Reyranella humidisoli: one gene and its partner. The protein of the gene in region 1 interacts with the protein of each later gene in a pairwise test. Links are inferred from orthologs where the notes say so. Each region holds a gene or a part of one and is shown in the gene's direction. Other genes may lie near its edges.

What was found. The genes of interacting proteins can lie anywhere in the genome.
Region 2: the proteins of rlmB (region 1) and KQ910_RS25595 interact in binary tests that used the Escherichia coli proteins (3 or more experiments, as listed by UniProt). The link is inferred for Reyranella humidisoli from one-to-one orthologs.

What each region holds. Positions count from the first base shown.
Region 1 is NZ_JAHOPB010000001.1:3,056,768-3,061,995, reverse strand. The notes cover bases 1,009-3,957. They hold rlmB (23S rRNA (guanosine(2251)-2'-O)-methyltransferase RlmB), read left to right. Parts: upstream 1,009-2,075; coding sequence 2,076-2,840; downstream 2,841-3,957. Other genes in these bases: KQ910_RS14810 (glycosyltransferase family 2 protein), read right to left, coding at 3,765-3,957; KQ910_RS14815 (YggS family pyridoxal phosphate-dependent enzyme), read left to right, coding at 3,001-3,792; tuf (elongation factor Tu), read right to left, coding at 1,009-1,596. Also shown: transcription termination/antitermination protein NusG, read right to left, coding at 1-69; preprotein translocase subunit SecE, read right to left, coding at 71-262; more of tuf, read right to left, coding at 406-1,008; more of KQ910_RS14810, read right to left, coding at 3,958-4,559; UDP-glucose 4-epimerase GalE, read right to left, coding at 4,570-5,228. UniProt on the Escherichia coli protein: Specifically methylates the ribose of guanosine 2251 in 23S rRNA.
Region 2 is NZ_JAHOPB010000003.1:443,819-447,468, reverse strand. The notes cover bases 693-3,650. They hold KQ910_RS25595 (NAD(P)H-hydrate dehydratase), read left to right. Parts: upstream 693-1,399; coding sequence 1,400-2,902; downstream 2,903-3,650. Other genes in these bases: tig (trigger factor), read left to right, coding at 3,094-3,650; KQ910_RS25605 (TetR/AcrR family transcriptional regulator), read left to right, coding at 693-1,243. In the rest of the region: KQ910_RS25610 (TetR/AcrR family transcriptional regulator), read left to right, coding at 1-605; more of KQ910_RS25605, read left to right, coding at 590-692. UniProt on the Escherichia coli protein: Bifunctional enzyme that catalyzes the epimerization of the S- and R-forms of NAD(P)HX and the dehydration of the S-form of NAD(P)HX at the expense of ADP, which is converted to AMP.

The sequences.
Region 1 (5,228 bases):
GCGGATCGACTGGGCAACCTTGTTCTCGAAGCCCGAGTAGGCGTGAACGACGTACCAGCGATGAGCCATGTCAGGAAACTCCGAGCAGAAGCTTCACGACGAAGCCAATGACCTTGTCGGCCACGAGGAAAAACAGCGCCGCGATGACGACGAAGATGAACACCATGCTGGTGGTGATCATGGTTTCACGCCGAGTCGGCCAGGTGACTCTCGCCACCTCGGCCCTGACTTCACGGACGAACTCGAGCGGATTCTTTGTCATGATCGCCGTTCTTCAAATAATGGCAGGAGCGGAGGGACTCGAACCCACGACCCTCGGTTTTGGAGACCGATGCTCTACCAACTGAGCTACACTCCTGCAGTCAAATCACCGCCGTTTGGTGCCGGCGGCGATCCTCTATAGCACTACTTTACGACTTTGGTGACGACGCCGGCGCCGACGGTGCGTCCGCCCTCGCGGATGGCGAAGCGCAGGCCCTCGTCCATGGCGATCGGCTGGATCAGCTCCACCACCAGGCGGGCGTTGTCGCCCGGCATCACCATCTCCGTGCCTTCCGGCAGCGTCACCACGCCCGTAACGTCCGTCGTCCGGAAGTAGAACTGCGGACGGTAGTTCGTGAAGAACGGCGTGTGACGGCCGCCCTCTTCCTTCGTCAGGATGTACGCCTCGGCCTCGAAGTTCGTGTGCGGCGTGATCGAGCCCGGCTTCGCCAGGACCTGACCGCGCTCCACGTCCTCGCGACCGACGCCGCGCAGCAGCGCGCCGATATTGTCGCCCGCCTCGCCCGAATCCAGCAGCTTGCGGAACATCTCGACGCCCGTCACCGTCGTCTTCGTCGTGGCCTTCAGGCCCACGATCTCGACTTCCTCGCCCACCTTCACGATGCCGCGCTCGACGCGACCTGTAACCACCGTGCCGCGGCCCGAGATCGAGAAAACGTCCTCGATCGGCATCAGGAACGGCTTGTCCTTGTCGCGCGCAGGCTGCGGAATGTACTTGTCGACCTCTTCCATCAGCTTCAGGACAGCTTGCTCGCCCAGCTCCGGGTTCTTGTCTTCCAGCGCCATCAGCGCCGAGCCCCGCACCACCGGAAGGTCGTCGCCCGGGAACTGGTAGCTCTTCAGAAGCTCGCGAACCTCAAGCTCGACCAGGTCCAGAAGCTCCGGATCGTCGACCATGTCGCACTTGTTCATGAACACCACCAGCGCCGGAACACCGACCTGGCGCGCCAGCAGGATGTGCTCGCGCGTCTGCGGCATCGGGCCGTCAGCCGCCGAAACCACCAGGATCGCGCCGTCCATCTGCGCCGCGCCCGTGATCATGTTCTTCACGTAGTCGGCGTGGCCCGGGCAGTCCACGTGCGCGTAGTGGCGGTTCGCCGTCTCGTACTCGACGTGCGCCGTCGAAATCGTGATGCCGCGCTCGCGCTCTTCCGGAGCCTTGTCGATCTGGTCGTAGGCCGTGAACGTCGCGCCGCCCGTCTTCGCGAGGATCTTCGTGATCGCCGCCGTCAGCGACGTCTTGCCATGGTCAACGTGACCGATCGTACCGATGTTGCAGTGCGGCTTGTTCCGCTCAAACTTCGCCTTCGACATGGTGTCACGACCCTCGTGATTCTTTCAGACACAGACCGAACTAACTGGCCGACGAGGCCAATCCTGGAGCGGGTGAAGGGAATCGAACCCTCGTCGTAAGCTTGGAAGGCTTCTGCTCTACCATTGAGCTACACCCGCAACGCCCGATTACAGCCAATCCCGCGCAATGGTCCGATGGTGGAGGGGGAAGGATTCGAACCTTCGTAGACGCGAAGTCGGCAGATTTACAGTCTGCTGCCATTGACCGCTCGGCCACCCCTCCGTCCCAACGGGCATAGAACGAAAAAGCCTGTAGGGGCGCGGAGATACAGTGCCGCCCGGTCGGCTGCAAGCACTTCCTTAAAAGCCAATGGAACAGAAGGTCCCGGCACCCGCAAAACCCGCGCAGTCCGGCTGCCGGCTGTGCCGCACCCCACCGCCGGGGTAGCAGCGCGGCCGCAGCATTGCCCACAGGGGCTCAGCGCCATACAAGGCTCGCCATGCGCCCTCGCCCCAACCGCCCCCACCGCCAGTCCCGCACCGGTAACCAATCCATCTGGATTTTCGGCCGTCACGCCGTGCTCGCGGCCCTCGCCAATCCCGACCGCCGCATCGAGCGCGTCTTCGCCACGAAGGAAATGGCCGATAACCATGCCGCGGAGATCGGCAAGACGGACATGACCATCACGTCGCGCGAGGATCTCAACCAGCGGCTGCCCAACGGCTCCGTCCACCAGGGCATCGCCGCCCTCGTGGCACCCTTGGAAGAGCCCGGTATCGAAGACATACTGGGCCGCTGCGGCGACAATGCCCTGGTCCTGGCGCTCGACCAGGTCAGCGACCCGCACAATGTCGGCGCCATCCTGCGCTCCGCCGCGGCCTTCGGCGCCGCCGGGGTGATCGTGACAGACCGCCACACCCCTTCCGATACCGGCACCCTGGCCAAGTCCGCCTCCGGGGCCCTCGAAGTCGTGCCGCTGGTGCGCGCCGTCAACCTTGCCCGCACCCTGGACCAGCTCAAGGAAGCCGACTTCTGGACTTACGGGCTGGCCGAGAGCGGTGACACGAAGATCGGCGACCTCGACCTCAAGGGCCGCACCTGCATCGTGCTCGGCGCGGAAGGCGAAGGGCTGCGGCGGCTGACCGCGGAGAAATGCGACCGGCTGGTGACAATTCCCACCAGCAACGCCCTGTCCGCCCTCAACGTCTCCAATGCCGCCGCCGTCGCGGCTTACGAGTGGGCGCGACAACGGCCGGCGGTTTGAGGTAAACGTCCCGCCGCAAGGTCCGGCGCCGGGTTAGCACAGCGGTAGTGCAGCGGTTTTGTAAACCGAAGGTCGGGGGTTCGATCCCCTCACCCGGCACCATTCCCGGGCGGTGGCGCGCCGGCCTTCTCCCGCACTTCCAGCGACAGGGCCGTGCTGCATGACCTCCCACATTGACCCGCTCCTGACGCTCTCTCCCGAAGATACCGAACGCTTCGGTCCCGATCCGCAGGCCGCCTTCCGGGTCAATCTGGCCGCCGTGGAGGCGCGTATCGCCGCCGCCTGCGCGCGGGCCGGGCGCGACAGGTCGTCGGTGCGGCTGCTGCCCATCACCAAGACCGTGCCAGCGCACATATTGCGCCTCGCCCATGCCGCCGGCGTCCATCCGTTCGGCGAGAACAAGATCCAGGAGGCGATGGGCAAGCGCGACGCGTTGCAGGACCTCCCCATCGATTGGTGCATCGTCGGCCATCTGCAGAGCAACAAGGCAAAGTATCTGGCGCGCTTCGCCCGCGAGTTCCACGCGCTCGACAGCGCGAAGCTGGCCGAACTCCTCGACAAGCGGCTGGAGATCGAGGACCGCGTCCTCGACGTTTACATCCAGGTCAATACGTCGGACGAAGACACCAAGTACGGCCTGCATCCCGACGACCTGCCGTCCTTCATCGAGACACTCGGACGATACTCGCGCCTGAAGCCGCGGGGCCTGATGACCCTGGCCCTGCTCAATGCCGACATGGAGAAGGTGCGGCCCTGTTTCGACTTGCTACGCCGCCTGCGCGACGAGGCGATCAAGCTCAACCCTTGCCTGACCGAACTGTCGATGGGCATGTCGGGCGACTTCGAGGAAGCGATCGAGGAAGGATCGAACGTCGTGCGCGTCGGCCAGGCGATCTTCGGCAAGCGGCCGACGCCGGACGGTCACTACTGGCCGGGCCTGCTGAAACCCTGAGCGGCCGACAGACGCCGGTCCAGCAGTTCCAGCGCCAGCAACACCTCCGCCAGCAGCCGCTGGAAGGCGTAGAACCAGCCCGCCTTGCCGTCGAGCACGGCACCTTTGGCGAACAACACGTAGCCCAGCACCAGGATCGGCGCGGGCCATCCCATCAGGCGTATCCTGTCGACGCGCCCCAGCCGCTCGCGCGGCGTCTCGAGAAGGTGGACGGCCTCGCGCGCGGCGTATTTGAGCTGCGAACCCAGCCAGCGCGACAGCGGCTTGCGGTCGTCGTGATAGATCGCACTCCTGAGGTTCGAGACCCTCCCCTGCAGGCGGATACGATGCCCGTGCCCCTCGTTCTCGTAGCGCGCACCCGCGACGCGGTAGAGCACGGCGCGCGGCGGGTAGAGCGTGCCACGGAGCGCATGGCCATGGATGCGGTAGACGAAGGCTGCCCTGTAGCCGACATCCTCGGCTGCCGGCTGCAGGCTCTCCAGTTCCGGGACGAAGCCATCGCTCAACTCATAATCCGCGTCGAGCGACAGGACCCAGTCCGTGCGGATTTGCGCGAGGCCAAAATTGCACTGCTCCGCGAAGCTGTCGAACGGCCGATGGATCACCTCGATGCGCGGATCCTTCGCCAGCACGTCGAGCGTACCGTCAGTACTGCCGCTGTCGATCACGACGATGCGCCGGGCCCAATCGAGCTTCGCCAGCGTCCGCTCGATGTTCGCGATCTCGTTGAAGGTGATCAGCAGCGGCGTGACGAGATCGCGGTCCATGGGGCGTCGCTCAGCGGGCCTTGGCCTGCATCGCGCCCGACCGGCTTTCCGTCATCCAGGTCCAGGCGCTGCGGATGATGTCGTCGATGGACGAATGGGCCGGCGACCAGTCGAGTGCTTTCCGTGCCGCCGATACGTCGGCCACCAGGACGGGCGGATCACCAGGACGCCGGGGGGCCTCGACGGTTCGGATATTTCGGCCCGTGACGACACGGGCTCGCGCGATGATCTCGCCGATGCTGGCGCCATAGCCGGCACCGAGATTGTAGGCCTGGTACGTGCCCGGCTTGCATCGCATGAGCGCCGATACGTGAGCCGCCGCGAGGTCGGTCACATGCACGTAGTCTCGCACGCAGGTGCCATCGTGCGTGTCGTAGTCGGTACCGAATACGGAAATGCTCGCCCGCGTTCCGTGCGCCGCCTGCAACACCAACGGGATGAGATGCGTCTCGGGATCGTGCTCCTCGCCCAGTTCGCCCTCCGGATCGGCGCCGCCCGCGTTGAAGTAGCGAAGCGAAATGGCGCCCAGCCCGTGGGCGGCACAGGCATCGCGCAGGATCTCCTCACCCATCAGTTTGGTCCGACCGTAGGGATTTATCGGCCGCTGGCACATGCCCTCGACGACCGGCAGGCGCTCCGGGATGCCATAGGTGGCGCAACTGCTCGAGA
Region 2 (3,650 bases), on another replicon or contig:
CTGCCAAGATCGACGGTCGCCGCCTGCGCAGCGAGCGCACCAAGCAACTCATCATCGAAGCCTATATCGCGCTGGCCGAGGAAATGTCGCCGCGGGTGCCGACGGCCGCCGAGATCGCCGAACGAGCCGGCTATTCCGTCCGCTCGATCTTCGAGCGATTTCCAGACATCCGCGCCCTCCAGGTGGCCGCGATCGATTATTCGCTGGCGCAGATCTCCGCCCTGGGGCCACCGCGGGGCGCCGACGGCGACCGCACGACCCGGATTGCCTTCCATGTGCGGACGCGAGGGGCAACATGCGAGCAATGGCTGCCCCTTTGGCGCTCGTTGATCGTCAACCAGGGCGATTCGCCTGAAATCAAGGCACGCATACGGATGGCCCGCGACCGCGTAACGTCGCGGATGGAGATGATGTTCGCACCGGAACTTGCCTTGCTGCCGTTGGAGGAGCAGCAGCAGATGCTGATTGCACTCGAGGCGCTGACCGACGTCGAGAGCTGGGCGCGCATGCGCGAGTTCTTTGGACTGTCCTTCGATGAGGCCTGTCTCGTATGGATCCAGACCATTGGACGGCTATTGCCGAAGGACCCATGCGCGGTGGCGTGACGGCGCGGGGCGGGGCCGAGGCCGCCGCACCCTCCGGGCAGGAGCGTGCCGACGGCCGCCGGCTGCGCAGTGCGCGAACCCGCCAGTTGATCATCGAAGCCTATCTGTCGCTCTTGCGCGAAAGCCCGCAGATTCCCACCGCCGTGGCGATTGCCCAGCGCGCCGGCTACTCGGTGCGATCGATTTTCGAACGGTTCCCCGACCTTCATGCCCTGCGCGTCGCGGTGACCGACGATGCCATGATGCGCGTCTCGGCTCAGGTTGCCAGCGAGCGGATGGTCGGAAACCGCGAGTCCAGGGTGCGCCTGCACGTCCAGACGCGGGGCCGGGTGTGCGACGAGTGGCTGCCGCTGTGGCGTGCCCTCAACGCCAACCAGGGCGATTCGCCCGATCTCAAGAACCGGATCCGGCTGATCCGCGAGCTGGTCATCCGACGGCTCGAGGAAGTCTATGCGCCGGAGCTCTCGACCCTGAAGGAACGGGAGCGGCGCCAGACCGTGCTCGCGCTCGAGGCCTTGGTCGATTTCGAAAGCTGGGCGCGCCTGCGCGGGCATTTTGCGATGTCTTTCGAGGAGGCCTGCGACGTCTGGATCCGGGCCATCGACCGGCTGCTGCCGGAAACGCCGCCTGTTTCTTGACGCTCTCGCCGCCGGAGCGTAGGAAGGCGCCGCTTCGTCGGGAGCGATCCACGATGGCGGCCGTAGCTCAGTTGGTTAGAGCGCCAGATTGTGATTCTGGATGTCGCCGGTTCAAATCCGGTCGGCCGCCCCAATCGCCCACGTTGCAAGTCTCCCATGCCTGACTTTCGCGACCTTCTTCCCCGGGACGAACTCGCTCTCCTGACCTGCGCACAGATGGCGCGGGCCGATGCCTTCGCCGTCCAAAGCGGTGTGCCGGGGCGCGAGCTCATGGAAAGGGCGGGAAGGGCGGTGGCCGTCGCGGCCATGCAGCGTCATGCGCGCCGTCCCGTCCTCGTTCTCTGCGGACCGGGCAACAACGGTGGCGACGGGTTTGTCGCCGCGCGTCACCTGCGGGCGGCAGGCTGGCCCGTGCGCCTCGTTCTCTTCGGGCAGAGAGAGTCGCTCAGGGGAGATGCGGCTTGGGCCGCCGGCACGTGGCAGGGCGCGATCGACGCCTGGTCGAGCGCCCGGCTCGACGATGCGCCGCTGGTCGTCGACGCCATTTTCGGCGCCGGACTCAGCCGACCGCTCGACGGTGAAATCGCCGCGGCCATCGACCTGGTGACCGATCGGCGGCTGCCCGTCGTCGCGGTGGACGTGCCGACCGGCCTGCATGGCGACACCGGGGAAATCATGGGCCGGGCCTTCGAGGCGGAAGCGACCGTATCGTTCTTTCGCGCCAAGCCCGGCCATTACTCCGTCGAGGGATTGCGCCGCTGCGGCCGCCTGAGCATCGTGGATATCGGTGTCCCGGCGCAGGCCGTGGCCGCGATCGATCCGCGCGCCTGGCTGAACGCGCCGGCCCTGTGGACACATCTGCTGCGGCGGAACGACATTGCCGACCATAAGTACGCGCGCGGCCATCTCACGATCCTGGCCGGTGCCCACGCCACGGGGGCAGCGCGTCTCGCGGCCCTGGCCGGCCGGCGCATCGGCGCAGGGTTGGTCACTATCGCGTCCTTGCGCGCGACGCTGGCGGTTTTCCAGGCGGCCGAGCCGGGCAATCTCGTGGCCGAGGCCGATGACGGCGCCATGTTCGCGCATCTGCTCGCCGACGAGCGACGCAATGCCCTCCTGATCGGTCCCGGATCGGGCGTCGTGGATCGCACGCGGGACGCGGTGCTTGCTGCGCTGGCGGCACGGCGACAGGTCGTCCTCGATGCCGATGCCATCACCGTCTTCGCCGCGGATCCCGCGCTGCTGTTCCGCAGCATCTCGGGGCCGACGTTGCTCACGCCGCATGAGGGCGAGTTCCGCAGGCTCTTTCCCGATCTCGGTGGAATGAGCGACAAGCTCGGGCGGGTGAGGCGCGCGGCGGCGCGCAGCGGTGCGACGATCCTGCTGAAGGGGCCCGATACGGTGATCGCCACGCCCGACGGCCGCGCGATCGTGAACACGCATGCATCGCCCGCGTTGGCCACCGCGGGCTCCGGCGACGTGCTCGCCGGATTGATCGGCGGGTTGCTGGCGCAGGGGCTCACTCCCTTCGCGGCAGCGGCTGCGGCCGCGTGGCTGCATGGCGAATGTGCGCACCTGTTCGGTCGCCCGGGACTGATCGCCGAGGATTTGCCGGCGCTCCTGCCGCATGCTCTGCAGTCGTTGTCGTCCTTTAATTGACCGTTCCGCGGGGTCGGGCTAAGAGGCCCGCGATTCGGCCTTCGCGGCACGCCCCGATGGCTCAGGACGTCGTTTGGGCAGGCTTCGGGCGGGCGTGGTGGAATTGGTAGACACGCGAGATTTAGGTTCTCGTGCCGCAAGGCGTGGGGGTTCAAGTCCCTCCGCCCGCACCAGGAAATGGAAGTGAGACAATGCAAGTTACGGAACTCTCGGCCGAAGGCCTGAAGCACCAGTTCAAGATCGTCGTCCCCGTCGGCGACCTCACGGCGAAGATCGACGAGCGCCTCGCCGAAATGGCCAAGACCGCGGCGCTGCCGGGCTTCCGCCCGGGCAAGGTGCCGGTGGGCCTGCTCAAGAAGCAGTACGGCCAGGCGCTGTTCGGCGAAGCCGTCGAGGCGGCCGTCAACACCAGCACCGCAAAGGCGATCGAGGATCGCGGCCTGAGGCCCGCGCTGCAGCCGCGCGTCGACCTGAAGCAGCTCGAAGAGGGCAAGGACGTCGAGTTCGAGGTCGTGGTTGAAGTGCTGCCGGAGATCGGCAAGCTCGACTTCTCGGGCATCGAGCTCGAGCGTCTCAAGGCCGAAGTGCCTGAGAAGGACATCGACGAGGCGCTGGAGCGCATCGGCAAGGCCAACCGCGAGCAGAAGCCCGTCGATCCGCCGCGTCCGGCGCAGAAGGGCGATGCCATCAAGGTCGACTTCATCGGCTCGGTCGACGGCGTGGAGTTCCCCGGCGGCGCGGCGCAGGA